DNA from 3 places in the Alkalibacterium psychrotolerans genome. Region 1 is predicted to be linked to each of the others. Evidence: riboswitches for the same ligand, from Rfam matches in the RefSeq annotation. Region 1 holds a riboswitch; each other region holds the start of a gene.
What was found. A riboswitch is a leader RNA that binds a small molecule or an ion and turns the genes downstream of it on or off. The one in region 1 is predicted to bind thiamine pyrophosphate.
Positions count from the first base shown of each region.

Region 2: another riboswitch for thiamine pyrophosphate. It lies ahead of ACYVLS_RS01565 (YkoF family thiamine/hydroxymethylpyrimidine-binding protein); the one in region 1 lies ahead of thiM (hydroxyethylthiazole kinase).
Region 3: another riboswitch for thiamine pyrophosphate. It lies ahead of thiT (energy-coupled thiamine transporter ThiT); the one in region 1 lies ahead of thiM (hydroxyethylthiazole kinase).

Region 1 covers NZ_BAAGPH010000047.1:47,735-53,785, forward strand. The annotation lists gene ACYVLS_RS08755 (insulinase family protein) at 1-1,835, shown strand, start outside; TPP riboswitch at 2,365-2,462, shown strand; gene thiM (hydroxyethylthiazole kinase) at 2,539-3,375, shown strand; gene ACYVLS_RS08765 (MTH1187 family thiamine-binding protein) at 3,377-3,685, shown strand; gene ACYVLS_RS08770 (thiamine phosphate synthase) at 3,678-4,382, shown strand; gene ACYVLS_RS08775 (hypothetical protein) at 4,702-6,051, shown strand, end outside.
Region 2 covers NZ_BAAGPH010000006.1:82,599-88,649, forward strand. The annotation lists gene ACYVLS_RS01550 (mechanosensitive ion channel family protein) at 1-715, shown strand, start outside; gene ACYVLS_RS01555 (AAC(3) family N-acetyltransferase) at 800-1,606, shown strand; gene ACYVLS_RS01560 (GNAT family N-acetyltransferase) at 1,633-2,157, shown strand; TPP riboswitch at 2,249-2,353, shown strand; gene ACYVLS_RS01565 (YkoF family thiamine/hydroxymethylpyrimidine-binding protein) at 2,396-3,025, shown strand; gene ACYVLS_RS01570 (ECF transporter S component) at 3,022-3,609, shown strand; gene ACYVLS_RS01575 (ABC transporter ATP-binding protein) at 3,659-5,068, shown strand; gene ACYVLS_RS01580 (energy-coupling factor transporter transmembrane component T family protein) at 5,053-5,775, shown strand; gene ACYVLS_RS01585 (GntR family transcriptional regulator) at 6,015-6,051, shown strand, end outside.
Region 3 covers NZ_BAAGPH010000001.1:12,593-18,643, forward strand. The annotation lists gene pnp (polyribonucleotide nucleotidyltransferase) at 1-96, shown strand, start outside; gene ACYVLS_RS00060 (biotin--[acetyl-CoA-carboxylase] ligase) at 154-1,131, opposite strand; gene ACYVLS_RS00065 (ribonuclease J) at 1,304-3,007, shown strand; TPP riboswitch at 3,011-3,117, shown strand; gene thiT (energy-coupled thiamine transporter ThiT) at 3,204-3,770, shown strand; gene cls (cardiolipin synthase) at 3,857-5,311, shown strand; gene ACYVLS_RS00080 (PLDc N-terminal domain-containing protein) at 5,498-5,734, shown strand; gene cls (cardiolipin synthase) at 5,671-6,051, shown strand, end outside.

The DNA of each region.
Region 1 (6,051 bases):
CTGAAGTGGTCGAAGAGACCTTGAAAGACATCGTTAAAAACAGTTTGAATAAAGACTTGATTCATGCGGCACTAAACAAAATTACTTTCCAGACAAAAGAAGCGGTCATTTCTGAAGACAACCCAAGAGGGGTTATCTATGCCATTAATGCTTTGAGTACATGGCTCTATGACCAGGCACCTTATGACCGTCTACAGTTTTCGACTTATCTGAACGAACTAGCTGAAAAAGCAGAAGACGGCTACTTTGAGGACCTGATTGAGCGCAAACTGTTGAATAACCCGCTGCGTGTTGACATTGCACTTAAAGCCGAACCAGGTAAAAATGACAAACTCGAAGCCCAGACGCATGAAAAACTGCAGGCATACAAGGCGCAGTTAAGTGATGACGAATTGTCCGAGATTGTTGATAAAACACAGGCATTAATTGTCCGTCAAGAAACGCCAGACAAGGCAGAAGATTTGAAAAAAATACCTATGTTGACTCGGGAAGATATGACAACTGATGAACCGGACTATCCACTTGAAGTGTCAGACTTCTTTGAGGGCACATCCTTTTATTATTCTGAACAGTTTACATCAGGTATTGACTATGTCAGCTTATACATCGACATCAGCGACTTTTCAGCAGATGACTATGAAACACTAAGTTTACTGAGCGACTTGCTGGGTGAGCTGGATACAGAGAACTATGATGCGACCTCACTGCAAACTGAATTGGACACGCACACTGGAGGCATTAACGGGACGGTAACCATTTTTGAAGACAAGGAAGGCCATTTGAAACCTTACTTTGCATTGTTTGGAAAAGCGCTCAGTCAGTCTCTGCCAAAACTGGCTGAATTAATGAAGGAAGTCATGACGACAACCCAATTTACCGATCAAACGGAAATCTATAAGCTGGTTCAAAGCTATATCAGTGATTTCGAAAATCGCATCAATTTCAGAGCTCATGTGATTGCAGCCAACCGTGCGCTCAGTCAAGTGAAGCCTTTGTCCAAACTAGGCGAAAAACTGAATGGCATTGACCAGTTCAACTATTTAAAAGACGTTCGTGATGAGATTAAAGGAGACGCTGAATCAGCACTAAGTACTGACTTGGCCGATATTTTGACCAGACTGTTGTCTAAACGCCGATTTAATGTGCTTTATGTTGGTGACCGAAAGCAAAGCGAGCAGGTCAAAGCGGTATTTAAAGACGCCTTTTCTGACCTGCCTGATACAGACTTAGGTGATCCGGCCCAGTTTGAAGCAGGGCAGAGACAGAATGAAGCCTTTGTCACAGCGCAAGACGTGAACTATGTCGGCCTCGCCGCCAATGCCCGTGGAAAACTGGATTACACTGGCGAAACGCAAGTCCTGTCGACCGCCTTCAAGTTTGACTATCTGTGGAACAATATTCGTGTGAAAGGGGGCGCATACGGCTCGCTGTATCTGCACAGACGCAACGGCAATGTTGCCTTGGCTTCCTACCGCGATCCGAATATAACGAAGACACTGGATACGTACAAGGCTTTACCGGCCTTCGTCAAAGAACTTGAGTTGAGCGAATCCGAACTCTTGAAGTATATTATCGGAACACTGAGTCCTTTAGAGCAGCCGAAATCAGCCCAAAACCGAGGCATGACGGCATTCTCCCGCTACCAGCGCGGCATTTCAAAAGAAGATTTGGTTCAACTGAAAACTGAAATTCTGGAAAGTGAGTCAGACGCCTTGTCTGCACTGCATGAAGCTTACGCCGAGTTGATCAAAGACAGCACCGTTTCTGTCATTGGTAATAAAGCTCAGATAGAAAAGGAAAAAGACTTGTTCGACGTAGTCTACGAACTGTATTAAGCAATAAGGAAGATGTCCGCTACTGTAGCGGGCATCTTTTTTCATTTTTTAAAGGACAAAAAAGCTGGTTGGTGGCTAATTGAGTGTGTTGCCCGGTGACTCAAGCCGTACAGCAAAGTGAATAAGGGGGGAACGACTCGTTGACCCTATACTTGACAACTGGATAGAGTCGGGTTCGGGGGCAAAGGTGATTAGACCCGTTACTGAAGCAGCTGATTCGGTTGAGTTCAGGGGGAAAGAGGCTTTGACCCGTATCTCAAAAAAAATCGGTCAGCCAGTACGGGGCAAACGAGCGTTGACCTGTAACCGAAAAACAAGCGTTCACTGAGTTCCGGGTCTAAAGTCGTTTGACCGGCAACTGAAGAAAAGCAGCGAGCCGAGTCCATGCACAAAAACGATTTTAAAGATTATAAGGTAAGAAAACGGCACGTTTTCTCTCGACTATCGTTTTGTCAGAATCTTAACTTATGGTAAACTGGACATGGAAAAGGAATTCAGTGCTTTTTACACATAACAGTTGAATAGCTTCGATATATTGAAGGGGGACTCCTTGGAGTTGAGAAGGTTAAACCTGACCCTTTGAACCTGTTAGTTCAGACTAGCGTAGGGATCAATATGAGCCATTATTGACTTTCCGGTGCTTGTCTACTTCACAGTAGCTGAGCCCTTTTTTATTACAAAAAAAGAGAGGATCGATTCATTCATGACTAAAGATTCACTAATCAAAGACATGACCAAAACCGTTCAGACAGTGAAGGACACCAACCCGATGGCCGGTTCCATCACTAATTCTGTCACCATTAACTTTGTGGCCAACACACAAATTGCTACAGGCGGATCAGCTGCGATGGTCTATTTGCCGGATGAAGGGGAGTTTCTCGCGAAAGCCGGCGGTGCGACTTATATCAATATGGGCACACTGATGCCGATTTACGAAGAAACCCTGCCCCAAACCGTCAAGGCGCTGAAAAATGCTCACAAGCCTTGGGTGCTGGACCCAGTCGCTATCGGCATTGGTCAGCTCCGGACAGATATGCTGAAACTGTTTAAAGACTACAAACCAACGATTATCAAAGGAAACGCCTCTGAAGTCATTGCTTTAGCCGGCCTTTGGGAACTGGAAGGCGGGAGCGGTGAATCTCAAGTTCGCGGCGTCGATTCGACCAATCAGGTAGAGGAAGCGAAAGCTGCAGCTGTCTCACTGGCTCAATGGACCGGGGGTGCTGTCATTGTTTCCGGAGAAGTCGACTTTGTAACCGACGGAACACTTATGGCTGAAAGTACCGGTGGCTCTCATTTCCTCGGGAAGATTACCGGTGGCGGCTGTGCACTAGGAGGCGCCGCTGCGGTCTACTTGACCAGTGCCAGCCCCTTTGTCGCTGCTTTAACAGCTGTCCAGGCCTTTAACGTCAGCGGCCAGCGGGCAGAAGACACAGTGGATGCGCCAGCCAGCTTTCAGACTGCATTTTTAGACGAACTGTATAAAGCTACACCCGAAGACATTGCCACAAATCCATTTGAAGTGAAAGGAGTCGATTAATATGAACACACTTGTAGCTGTTGCTATTGCACCTGTCGGATCAGAAGATGAACTGGCTGATCAGGTTGCAGAAATTGTCAAAGTCATTCGTGAGTCCGGCCTGCCTAACCGCACCACATCCATGTTTACAGAAATTGAAGGGCCATGGGATGAGGTCATGAAAGTTGTCAAAGAAGCCACGCAGGTTCTGACGGATAAAGGCATTCGCACAGAAGTCGTTTTGAAAGCCGATATTCGTCCAGGCCACGAGAATACTCTCCATTCAAAAGTGGACAAAATTAATGACCGTTTAGGTGAGCCCGATGCCTAGGGAGTCAAAAGTGGACGTGTCTGCTTACTTTGTCGTTGGTCCTGAAAATACCAACGGCAGAGAGGTCGCGCCTATTATTAAAGAGGTGGTGGAGGCTGGTTTTACCTGCATCCAGATTCGCTCGAAAGTGGCATCTGCCAGAGAACTGATTCAACTCACTAAAGAAGCCGCTGATGTAATAGAAGAAAGTGGCCGCGGAGATGAAGTGACCTTACTGGTGGATGACCGGCTCGACGTGGTCCTGGCTGCTAGAGAACAAGGCATCAAAGTCGATGGCATTCATGTCGGTCAGTCGGATATACCGGTAGATGTCTGCCGGAAGTATTTAGGCGAAGATGCCGTAATTGGCCTTTCAACGCGTACGGAACAATTGTTCGACTATGTAAAAAGTGAGAACACGGACATAATTGACTACTTCGGTGGAGGGCCGCTGCATGAAACAGAAACGAAACCCGACTGCGGGGCCACAGCTTCCGGACAGGTCATTACGCGTTCGTATGACGAGATAGCCGAACTGGCAAAAATCAGCCCCATTCCTGTGGTGATTGGCGGTGGCGTGAAGCTGCATCACATTCCCCAGCTGGCGCAGACCGGCATAGACGGCTTTTTCGTTGTCTCAGCCTTATCCCAGGCGGACAATCCAAAAGACGAAGCTGAGCAATTTATTTCGTCCTGGAAAAGTAATCAGCCAGCTTAACTAAATAAATTAGTGGAAAAGTGGCGTTCAGCTTCTGATGGGAGTGCTGAACTTCACTTTTTTGTGTTGACGTAAAGTTCAGTCTTCATTCACTAAGATAAACTAAAGAATTTTCCGAAAAAATGTAGTTCAGCTCACTACTCGACGCTTTCGATTATTAAAAGGAAGTTTTGGCCGGCCAAAACTATCTAAACAGCCCTTTATTTGACCGTCTTTTCAAAAAACATTGTGTAAAACTCACAATTCGTTATACTAAAGAGGTGCCTAATTTTAGATAAGTCTGGAACAGGTAAATTTGTCAACAGAAAAGGAAGATTCAATGTCACCCATTAGAAAACGTATCAGTTCGTATATCGGACTGTTTATCACTGCACTGATTGTCTTTTACATAACGACACCCGCATTAAATATCCATTCTCAGCAGTTCAGATTTTTGCTTTTAATGTTGTCTATCATCGTTATTTCGATTGAAGTCAGCATCGATCAGATCGGCGTCAAAAACAAACTAATCAAGTATGGCCTGCTTGCCTTACCGATTGTCCTTGTTCTTGTCATTGGCATCGGGAATCTGGTCAATGGTGTAATTTTCCGTTCGACTGATTATGCCGAGCTTATCGAGGTAGAGGAAAAAAGTTTTGAGACGAATTTTCCAAGCATGGATGAATCCTCTATTCCTATGATGGACAGAGATACTGCACAGCGCCTGGGAGACCGCCGCATCGGTTCCATGAGTGAGTTGGTATCCCAATTTGTACCAGCAGAGACCTATACACAAATTAATATCGATAATAATCCGTACCGCGTCACCCCTCTGCAGTACGCCAGTTTTGTTCGCTGGTTTAATAACCGAAGCGAAGGAATCCCCAACTACCTGAAAGTGGACATGGTTTCCGGGGCTGTTGAAGTGGGGGACTTGGAAGAAAACATTAAATATTCTGACTCAGAAGTCTTAAACCGAAACGTCAAACGTCATTTGCGTTTCAGATACCCGACCACACTGTTTGAAAATCCGTCATTTGAAGTCGATGACGACGGGCACCCTTACTACATTGCCACCACGTATGAGAATGCCTTCTGGTTCAGACAGCTTGAACCGACCGGTCTGATTATTCTGGACGCCGTAACAGGTGAAACAGAAGACTATGATTTGGGCAATATGCCATCATGGGTGGACCGGGTTTACTCAGCAAATCTCATTTTGGAACAGCTCAATTACCGTGGACAGTACAGCGACGGCTTCCTGAACTCTGTGTTTGCCAAAAGAGGTGTCACCCGAACAACTGACGGATATAACTATATTCCAATGAATGATGATGTCTACCTCTATACCGGCGTGACATCCATCAACCGAGATGCATCGAACATCGGCTTTTATCTGGTTAACCTGCGGACGAAAGCAGCAGAGTACTATCCGGTGACGTCAGCTGATGAATTTTCAGCCATGGATTCTGCGGAAGGCTCTCTGCAGCAGATGCGCTTTACTTCAATGTTCCCGCTGCTGATTAGCTTGAATGAACGACCTTATTACATTTCATCTCTAAAAGATGATTCCGGTTTAGTGCGCTCCTATGCCTTAGTGGATGCACAGGACTATCAGCGCGTTATTACAAGTGAAACTGTTGACGGACTGATTGCCCAACTGAACGGACGCAGCGTGTCCGACAGCGAA
Region 2 (6,051 bases), on a different contig from region 1:
CAAGTGGATAAATAACCTCATGCTGGCCATACTCTTTCTCTACATATTTGGAAGTAACCTGACTGGCTTTACAACAGCCATTGGGTTGGCGGGTGCCGGGGTTACCTATGCTTTGAGAGAAGTCATCGTCAGCTTTGCCGGCTGGTTTGCCATTTTATTTGGAGACTTTTTCAACACAGGCGACCGAGTGCTCCTAGGAAGCACCAAAGGAGACGTCATCGATATTGGCGTGCTGCGGACGACTTTGATGGAAATGGAAGAATGGGTGGATGGTGACCAGTACACCGGCAGAATTGTCCGTGTGGCGAATAGCTCCATTTTTACGGCTCCTGTATACAATTACACCGCTGATTTTCAGTTTCTATGGGATGAAATCCATATTCCCCTTCGGTTCAACAGTGACATTGACTATGCAAGGGCCATGCTTTTGGAGGTAGCTGATGAGGTCATTGGAACGTATCATGAACAGTCTGAAAGAGAATGGACAGAGATGAAACGTCGATTTAGAATAGAGAATGCTTCACTGAAACCCCAGGTGTTTGTCTCATTTGATGACAACTGGGTTAAAGTCAGCCTCAGGTATGTTGTAGGTACTAGAGAACGCCGTAAAATCAGAGACGAGCTCTTCCGAATGATATTGAAACGAATTAAAGCATCTGAAAATAAACTTCAGCTGGCCTCTGAGACCATTGAAATCGTTCCATCAGAAGATTAAAATAAAGAAGAGAAAAAGCCTGGATCATTGCTTTTGATGCAGGCTTTTTACATAAATAGTAAATAAAATAAGGAAGTGAACGTTTTGGGAGAAGACCTGATAAAACGAACCCGCTATCCAAACACTGTGCAGTCGATTGCAAAAGAGTTGAAGGAGCTGGGCTTAAAGAAAGATGCTATTGTTCTGGTGCATAGCTCTTTATCAAAAGTCGGCTGGGTTAACGGTGGTGCAGCCGCATTTATAGATGCATTGATGACCGTGATTGATCCGGAAGTCGGCACTTTAATTATGCCAGCACAGCCGGGAGACTGGAGCGAGCCGTCTAACTGGCAGAACCCACCCGTTCCGGAAAGCTGGTGGGAGACTATTCGGGAAACAATGCCTGCTTTTGATCCGGATAAAACACCTTGTCCGTCGATGGGAGTAGTGGCTGACTTGTTCCGAACCTATCCGAATGTGAAGAGAAGCAGTCATCCAGCGGTATCCTTCTGTGCCTGGGGAAAAGAGGCGGAAGAACTGACAGCAGACCACAGCCTCAACTTTGGCTTGGGAGAGCAGTCTCCTCTGAAAAAGCTTTACGATAAAGATGCCCTGGTTTTAGCTGTTGGAACGGATTATGATACGTCGACGGCGATGCACCTGGGAGAATACCGCGCCCCTAACCCGGCCCTAACTGAAGAAGGGGCTCCGATTCTGGACAACGGTAGACGAGTATGGCAAACCTATACTGATATTGAGTTGAACGAAGATCAGTTCATTTCAGTTGGTAAACAACTGGAAGACAAAGGGTTAGTCACTCAAGGTCAGATAGGGAATGCCCAGACCAAATTATACAGACTAAGAGGCGCAGTAGATCAATCAGAACTGTATTTTACTGAATTCAGAAATTAGACTAAATAATAAAAGAGGAAGAAAAAATGCAGATAAGATTTGAAAGAGTCGGACTGAACGAGCTGGAGACACTTCAGTCAATTAGCATTGAAACATTCAAGGACACATTCGAGAAAGATAATACTGAACAGGATATGGCTGATTACTTGTCTACTGCCTGTAGTAAAGAAAAGTTGAAAGCGGAACTTGAAAACGATAACGCCTTTTTCTATTTTCTATACTTTGAAGATGAGCTGGCTGGCTATATGAAGCTTAATCTTAAAGAAGCGCAGACAGAGAATATTGCCCCGGCTGGCTTGGAAATCGAGCGGATTTATATTCGAAAAGACTATAAGCGTAAAGGCTTGGGATCAATAATGCTAGATAAGGCTTTCGAAATGGCTGAAAAGCAAGACTGCACAAGTGTCTGGTTGGGTGTGTGGGAGCATAATGAACCGGCGAAAGCTTTTTATAGAACAAAAGGATTCGAGAAAGTCGGAACGCACTCTTTTTACATGGGAGAAGATAAGCAGCTGGACTGGATTATGCAGGTAAAGCTGTTAGAAAAGTAAGCAATTGTTGGTAAAATGCTTTGAATAGTTAAAAATGTATTGTAATCATTCCTGTGACTTGGTATAGTAACTATGGAATAAAAAATTAAATACGGAAGATCCTGGGAGTCTCGAATTGGAGGCTGAGAGTGATGTATATCAGACCAGTAACCTGATCAGCGTAATGGCTGCGTAGGAAGTATCTTATATATTATGGCTCTTTCCTATGGATTTTTTTCGTTTGGAGGAGTATTTTTTTATGTCAAAAAACTATGTCAACTACGGAAGTTGTGCAGCTGGAAAGCCTGGTTCCACTATGGAAACCACTGGCGCACGGTTTAACTTATCACCAATGAGTGATGATTTTTTCTCAATTATTTTGGGGGCAATCAAGCAAGTCGATTTATCGAAAGTATGGGCGGAGACTGATCATATTTCTACCGTTTACCGGGGAAAAGAAGAAGCTGTCTTTGATGCACTGAAAGCGGCGTATCTCTATGCCTATAAAGAAGGCGTGCATATGACGCTGGAGGCTACTGTTTCAAAAGGCTGTCCTGGTGATTCAGACAGTGATTACACACTGGAAATGGATAACCCACGCGTCAACAATGAAGAAACAAAAGCTATCGACTTCCCGGTTATCGGAAAATTTGCCTTATATCCAATGGGCTCGGACAATTACATGGGCACCATTGCAAAAGTGGTCAACGAAGGTATTGACCGCGGTGTGGTGACCGGATCTGGTCATTACGGCACTAATCTGGGCGGCAGCTCACAGGAAGTCTTCGACTATTTAGAATATGTCTCCAACACTGTAGGTAAAGAAGTCAGTCACTACGTCAGCCAGTTCACTCTGCACTGCAATGTACCAGAAGGAGATGTCCAATGAACAGAAAACCATTAAGTCTCAGAGACTATTTACTCATGTCACTGATTGCCGTTGTTTTTGGGATTGTCTTTTTAATGGCTGTATATGCAGGAACGGCTTTGACTGCTGTACTGACACCGATGGGACTCGGCATACTCGGCTATGAACCTTTTTATGGTATCTGGTACTCGGCAGCCCTCGTCACTACCTACATGATTAGAAAACCGGTAGTCGGTGTTGTCACTGAAGTGGCCACTGCACTCGTGCAGATTCTTTTAGGGAATATGTTCGGAGCCATCGTACTGATTTCCGCTTTTATTCAGGGGATGGGCGTCGAGCTGGCCTTCTTTGCTACTCGGTATGAAAAATATACCTATAAAGTATCGATGCTGGCTGCCGTGATTACCACACTATTCTCCTTTGTCTGGACAGGTTACAGGGACAACTACCTGGCTATGAACGGGGGTATCGTCCTGGCGATTTTCGTCATCCGTCTGTCGAGCGCCTTGTTCTTCACCGGTTTCGTGGCGAAATGGTTGTGCGACAAGCTGGATGAAGCCGGCGTATTGAATCACAACCTGAAAGCCAGTGAAGCCGTTGAGTGAAACGGTTCTGTCAATTGAAAATTTGACATTTGAAATAGAAGGAAAAAAGTTGATTGACCAAGTCAGTCTTGATATTCAAGCGGGTGAGACCGTCCTTCTCTGCGGGAGAAGTGGCAGTGGGAAGAGCACCCTGGCTAATTTGATAAACGGCTATTATCCTGAGTACGGTGGAAAACAGTCTGTTGGCCGACTTGCCATAAAAGATCAGGATATAAGCGGGCAGTCGGTAGTGGAGCGCTCAGACAAAGTGCAGACGATTTTCCAGAATGCGCGGCTGTCATTTTCCATGCGAACGTTGAGAGAGGAAATGGTCTTCTGCCTGGAAAATACCCGGACACCTCTATCAGAAATTAACGGCATCATCGAGGAGAAAGCAGCTGCCTTTCAACTGACTGATTTGCTGGACCGATCTTTTGACGACTTGTCTGGAGGGGAACTGCAGAAAGCAGCTTTTGTCTGTGCCTCGCTGACCGATGTGCCGCTCTTTATCATGGATGAACCCTTTGCCAATATGGATGAAGACACGATGCAGACTTATACTAGCTATATCAAAGAGCTGACTGCCAATGGGAAAGCTGTTCTGATTATCGACCATCACGTCAAAAGGTGGATGGGTGTAGACCGCTGGCTTCTGATGGCTGGCAATCAGCAGCTCACGGATTTGTCTGAGCTGACCAATCAGCAGGATAAAATTAGTCGATTGATAGAAGAAGGAATCTGGCTGGATGAGCTAGAATTAAACAGAAATCCAGTTCAATCGGATGAGTCTATATTAGAACTGGACGGTGTATCCGTTTTTTATGAAGAAACCGTCCGCCGTTCATTCTTCAAAAAAGAAACCACGGTTCATACACTGATAGAGGACGCCAGCTTTGAACTGAAAAAAGGGTCACTTGCTGCCTTGATTGGCCCAAGTGGTGTCGGTAAATCGTCATTATTCAAGGCGATTTTAAAAGCGTCCCCTTACAAGGGAGACATTCGACTTAATCAAGATGATACAAAGAAGCTTAAGCCTAAAGACCTCTATGCTCAAGTGGGCCTAGTGTTCCAGGATCCATCTCTGCAGTTTGTCAAAACAACCCTCTTAGAGGAGATGGCAGTCAGTCTGCGAGCTTGGGAGACGGTTGCGGAAAGCCAGGTTGAACCGGAAGCGAGAGCGATTTTGGCTAAACATGGCTTCGAACAGAAAGAACAGCAGTCACCCTGGGTTATCAGTCAAGGTCAGCAGCGCCGTCTGGCGGTCATCTGCATGACTGTCGGCAAGCAGCAGCTACTCTTAGTTGATGAGCCGACTTACGGACAGGATGCGACCAATGCCAAACTGATTATGGATAAACTCAGTGAACTGTGTCAGGCAGGGATGACTTGCCTGTTTACCAGTCACGACCGTCATCTGGTTGACGCTTATGCTGATCAAATTTTTGAAATCAAAGAGAAGAAGGTGTGGAAGCAAAGATGATTGATTCAATCAACCCGACCGCAAAAACAGTCGGAATTCTTTTAGGCAGTATCGCTTTAGGGCTTACTTTTGAGTGGCGAGTCAATCTGGCTGTTTCATTTTTAGGGATACTGTTTCTAGCTACTTCCAGGCGCACCGAGCCTGCCCGGCTGATGAAAGTAATCCTGCCGCTTGCGGTGATTTCGATGAGTTACTTCTTTACCGGCTGGCTATTTAGTTCCCAAGGCGTTCAATTTGCTTCTGGCGCTTCTGATTTAGCCTTGCCGACAGGACGAGATTTGGTGAATGGATTGAATCTGAGTTCGCGCATTTTTGCTTTTGCGATGCTGGGAATCAGTTACGGAATGACAACAGACTCCGGTGAACTGATTGCCAGTCTAATTCAGCAGGCTAAGATGCCGATGAAGATGGGCTACGCTATTTTGACCGCAGTGAACCTGACCTCACTTATCAAGACTGAACATGAACAGTCCAGATTGGCGCTTCAGGTCCGAAATATTCCTGTGAAGCCTCTGGACAGCAAGCCACTTTTTACGATGATGGTCCGAATGGTACGCTGGTCAGAGCGTTTATCTTTAGCTATGGAGTCCAAAGGCTTCAGCGAAGACCGCGTGATGCAGCTGCAGATGACCATCAAAAAAAGAGATATTCTTTTTGCAGGTGGACTGCCACTGTTTATTATTTTGTTAAGTCTTTTTATAGTGTAACTAGTTTCGTTTGAGTTGTAATAAATATGAAGCCAATATATCTGGCAATACGAAATGCCTTCAGGTTAAATACCTGGGGCTTTTTTGTGTTTACTTAGGTTTAAACTTGAATGTTTTAAGGGGTTCATATGAGATAGATTTGTATTTTAAATATTTAATTTTGTCATAAAATAGGGTTTACTTTTAACAATAAAAGTGTGTATAATGAATATACACAATATAATCATTTAGGAGGAGTTATGAATATACTTCTTTCGAGAACGACGGATAAGCCGA
Region 3 (6,051 bases), on a different contig from region 1:
CTGGACGTTAAAGTTACTGAAATTGACGACAGAGGACGCGTAAATCTTTCGCGTAAAGCCGTCTTAAACGGTAATGATAATGCCGAGCAGGAATAACAGTTAAATATTTAATCCCCTTAGTTCAGACGATTGCCGAACTAAGGGGATTTTTAGTTAAATATATGAATGTATGCCGCGAATAGAAAAGTCAAGGGTTCTTAAGGGCGTCAGCTTTGCTTCATCATTGTACTGGACAACCAACTCACCTGAGGCGTTGATGTCTCGTACATGAGCCAAACGAGAACTCTCACCGCTTCTTACAACTATTTCTTTACCTAGCATGACTGAAGCCTCTTTGCATAAGCGAATAAAGTCTGAACTGTCATTTTTCAACTGCCAGCTGCGATAAAATGTGTCAAAAGAGCTGAGAAAATCGCTAATGAGATGATTTGGATCAATGTGTTTTTGAGTTTCAATCAGCAGAGAGGTTGCCTTGTCAGAGAGCGCAGGGTTTATGTCATCTGCAGCTAAAGAGGTATTAATACCGACCCCTACTACAACCCCCTCTAAATCTGAGCCACAGTAAGAGGTTTCGGTCAATATGCCTGCGAGTTTCTTACCGTCCACAATAACATCATTTGGCCATTTGATTTGAGCAGAAACATAGGGAGCTAGTGCCTGTACGAGAGCCGCCGCTGCTAATTGAGTAAAGAGAACAGTCTGCTCACCAGACATGTCAGGTTTTAGAACTAAAGACAATGTCACTGCAGAACCGATAGGAGATTGCCATTCTCGACCTAATCGGCCTTTACCTTTATATTGGTAATCAGTTAATAGAACCGTCCGATCTGAAAGTTCTGATAGATTTTTGAGGGCTTCAGTATTGGTTGATTCAATACGAGGGTAAAAGAGCGTCGTATATAAAAAATTTCGTTCTTTAAGCTTTGCCTTTACTATGGACTGACTAATCATGGGAGTAGATAAGGCGACAGTGGATTCAGTAACCTCCAGCGGGTAGCCTAAATCAATGAGTTCATGAAGCATTTCGCAAATGTCCGACGTTGAAAGCGACAGTTCATCAGCAAAGTTGCTAATGGGGTAAGGGGTTGAATTATTCAGTTTTATCATTTCCAATAGTTTAGTTTGGGACAACACAGTAACCTCCAGATATATAAGTTCAGCTAGAGCCAGTATACCGGATAAGTAGGCATTTGCCTATATCTGTGCTATACTAAATGAAGTAAACTAATGAACGGATAGTTACATAGGTGAAAAATACTATAAATAAAATGCTTTAAAAAAGCGTATTAGAGGTGGAAAAATAGTGAGTAATATTAAGATTATTCCTCTTGGAGGAGTAAGAGAGAACGGAAAAAACTTATATGTCATAGAATCTGGTGACGATATATTCGTTTTGGACTGCGGGCTGATTTATCCAGAGGATGAACTGTTTGGAATCGATGCAGTTATACCAGATTTCACATATCTGGAGGAAAATAAAGACAGAATAGCCGGTGTATTTCTAACACACGGACACGAAGATGCCATTGGCGCGCTGCCATACTTCTTGGATACATTCCAGGTGCCAGTATTTGGTTCGGAACTAACGATAGCATTGGCCAAGCTTTTTGTGGAAAAATCAAGTTTCAATCCTTCATTTGAAGATTTTCATGTTATAGATGAACACACTGAAATTGACTTTAATGGGACATCCGTCAAGTTTTTCCGTACAACCCATACAATCCCGGACTCCATGGGAATAGCCGTGCACACATCGGAAGGTAACATCGTGTACACAGGGAACTTTAAGTTTGATCAAAGTGCTCAGGATATGTATCATACTGACTTGTCTCAGCTCGCCGATTTAGGTAAAGAGGGCGTCTTAGCTGTTTTAAGTGATTCAGGAGAAGCTGAAAGTATCGCTGAAAACGTTTCGGAAAAGAAAGTACAGGAAGAAGTGCTCGATATTTTCCAGGAAACGAGCAGTCGCATCATCGTCGCTGCAGTTGCCAGCAACATTTTAAGAATTCAGCAAGTCTTAAATGCTGCACACCGGTCAGGTAGAAAGGTCTTCATTACAGGTAAAAATCTGGAAGATATTCTGACTACTGCAATGGAACTGGATAAGCTGACTTTGCCGGATGACAATTTGATTGTTCCCGTTGATACAATTGAGAAGTATGACGATAATGAAATTCTTATTTTAGAAACGGGTTCAGCTGGTGAACCAATTAAGACGCTGAACAGAATGGCCACTCAAAACCATGATCAGGTTAATATAAAAGATGGCGACCTTGTCTTCATAGCAACAAGCCCTTCGACAGCAATGGAAGTTATGGTAGCTGAAACGGAGAATTTAATTTATAGAGCTGGGGCAACAGTTATAAAACTATCCGGCAATCTAAAAGCCTCCGGCCACGCCACACCGAACGATCTGCAGCTATTAATCAATCTGTTGAAACCGACTTATTTCATACCAATTCAGGGAGAATACCGTATGCTGGCCGCTCATGCTGCTTTGGCTAATGAGACCGGCATTCCTTACCCAAATATCTTTATTTTAAGTAATGGAGATGTTGTGAGTTATTCAAAAGGTAAAATGAAACAAAGCGGTCAAGTTCCAGCTGATAATACTTTAATTGATGGCATTGGTATTGGAGATATTGGAAACATCGTTTTGAGAGACAGACGACTTCTATCAGAAGACGGTATTTTTGTAGCTGTTGTAACAATCGATAGAAAGAAACAGAAAATTGTTTCTGATCCGCATATCGTTACTCGTGGTTTTGTCTTCGTTAAAGAAAGCCAGGATCTTATTAATGAGTCGACAGATATTGTCAGAAACATTGTGAAGAAGAATTTGAAACACAATGACTTTGATTGGGGATCTATCAAACAGGATATACGGGAAGGCTTGAATACTCATTTATTCAGAAAAACGAAGAGACGACCGATTATTCTACCAGTTATCATGGAAGTCAATCAAAATAGACGTTTTAAAAATAAAATTTCATGGTATTATTGTTAACAGATACTGTACTAGGGGAGTCAATGTGATTGGCTGAGAGTGAACTTGAAGTTCAGACCCTTTGAACCTGTACGTTCATGCGTGCGTAGGAAGAGTACTTAATTTTAGACAATAATGCAAGGCTTTTTAGCCTGCTCTCAGTATGTCTTTCACACTCCTCCCTAGTTCAGTTGAAAACTAGAGGAGGAGTTTTTTTATGCAAAATAAGCAATTGAGAATATATTTAGAGGGAACATTATTTGCTGCTTTGGCAATGGTTCTATCATGGATACCCTCAGGAATTGGATCATCCTACAGTGTGTCACTCGGTATGATACCCTTGACCTTTTACGCTATCAGACGCGGCTTGAAACCTGGCATATTTGCCGGCTTTTTATGGGGAGCACTGCATTTTGTAACCGGATCAGTGTATATGCTGAATGTCTATCAGGTTATTATCGAATACACAATTACGTATGCGAGTATTGGACTGGCCGGATTTTATTCGAAAGAAATTATCAGTAACATTCAGTCGAATGCTAGCAGAAAAGTATCTGTTTATTTGATTCTTGCAGTATTCGCGGGTGCACTGGGCCGGTATTTCTGGCATTTTATTGCCGGCTGGATATTCTGGGGTGACTATGCACTCTGGGGATTTAATGCCTTTGCTTTTTCACTGGTGATGAACGGCTTGAGCATGGTTTCGACAGCAATTGTGACAATAATTGTTCTCCTTATGCTCTACAAACGTTCACCGCTTGTCTTTATCCCTAAAACTAAATAGCTGTTTTGATTAAACTTAGTGGACAGATTGACAAAAGCTAATGTAAACTTAAAGAAATAATCCTCGATGGGGTAAGGAAGGTAGTCATGTCAATTTTAAGTTCACTATTCTGGGGGTTTATTTTCTTAAACTCGGCATTAGCCGTCTTCACTGTGTTTAGAGAAAAGGAAAGAGACATAGCGGCCATCTGGGCCTGGTTACTGGTCATCACCATGCTGCCAGTATTTGGCTTTATCATTTATCTGTTCTTAGGCAGAAAAATTTCTCGTGAATCAATTTTTGATCTTCAGAGTCAGGAAAAAATTGGCTTGCCGCAGTTAGTCGAGTCTCAGAAAAAACTGATAGAATCCGAAAACCTTGATGTCCCAGAGTCAGCTTACCAGGACAAGACGTTTGAAATGGTTCGTTTATTCCTGGAGAGTAATGATGCCGTCTTGACAAAAGGCAACAAAGTGGAGATCATCTCGGACGGAGAAGACAAATTTGAAAGATTGATTAGGGATATAGAGAAAGCGGAGCACCATATTCACGTCACGTACTATATTTTCAGAGGCGATGACATCGGTCTGAGGTTATTGAATGCGCTCGAAGAAAGAGCGAAACAGGGGGTTGAAGTAAAAGTCCTGTACGATCCGGTTGGAGCTAGAGTACTGGGCAAACATTTCTTTGATCGACTAAGGACTTGTGGTGGAGAAGCGGAGCCGTTTTTCGGGTCTCGTTTTTTCCTGATTAACTTACGCCTCAATTATCGAAATCACCGGAAAATTGTCGTCATTGATGGAACCGTTGGCTATACTGGCGGATTCAACGTTGGCGATGACTACTTAGGCTTGTATGAAGACATGGGCTACTGGAGAGATACGCATTTGAGAATTGAAGGAAATGGGGTTCTGTCTCTTCAAACACGTTTCTTGATGGACTGGAATGCTTCTGCCAAAGACAGAACCGTTGAATACAAAGAATCATACTTCCCGTTTTCTTCATTAAAAGGATCAACGGATATGCAGATAGTGTCCAGTGGTCCAGATGATGAAGTACACGCCATCAAAAAGGGCTTTATCAAGATGATTAGTATGGCCAAGGAGACTGTGTTAATTCAGACACCCTACTTTATTCCAGACGAAGCCTTAATGGAAACAATCAAGGTAGCTATTTTATCAGGTATTGATGTAAAGGTCATGATTCCCAATAAACCGGATCATCCCTTTATCTACCGAGCCACGCTTAGTTACGCAGAAGAACTGATTAGAAGTGGTGCAGAGGTTTATATTTATGACAAAGGCTTCCTGCATTCAAAAGCTATCGTAATAGATGGAGAAATCGTATCCATAGGAACAGCTAACTTTGATATTCGAAGTTTCAAACTTAATTTTGAAGTAAACGCCTTTATTTATGACCGTTATCTGGCTAAGAAACAAGTGGAATTATTTAAGAAAGATTTGCACGATTCTTACAGTCTGACAAAAGAAATGATTGCGGATTATTCTAAATGGGAAATATTCAAGCAGCAGTTCAGTCGACTCTTTTCTCCAATTCTATAAGAAAGTCGAATAGTTTGCGGCAGGTGGACGACGGGGTGCTTAGGCATCGGCAGTCGTCCATTTCTTCTTACATAGTTGTTTGTCGGAAAACTTGGTCTTACCACATGAAGTGTGAAAAAAGCTGAAAACTCACCGATTTTTCTTTATCAATCGGTTTAAATAAAACAACCTAAAAAGGAGAAGCGCATGAGAATAGTTTTGGCTATCGTAATCGGAATCGTAATACTCAACACAGGGCTGGCATATTACATAGTATTCAGTGAAGACAGGCGCGATACGGCTGCAAGCTGGGCTTGGCTGCTTGCGCTGATATTGTTTCCCGGATTCGGAATAGTTGCATTCTGTTCTTTGGAAGAAAATTGTCTCGCATCTCTATTTTTGATCAGAAAATTCTGGAAGACACGGGCTCATCACAACTTGTAGCAAAACAGAAAAAGCTGATAAAAACAGAGAGTCTTTCTGTGCCGGAGACTGTAAATCAAGGAAAGCCATATGATCTAATTAGTCTGCTAATGGAAAGCAATCAGGCTCCATTGACCAAAGGAAACAACCTCTCGATTATTGATGACGGTGAAGATAAAATGAACCAGCTGATTAGAGATATCAGAGCAGCAAAGCATCATATTCACATGATTTATTTCATCTTTCGAATGGATGATGTCGGCATTAAGGTTCTGCAGGCTTTAGAAGAAAGAGCTGCACAGGGCGTTAAAGTTAAACTGCTATACGAACCTGCCGGA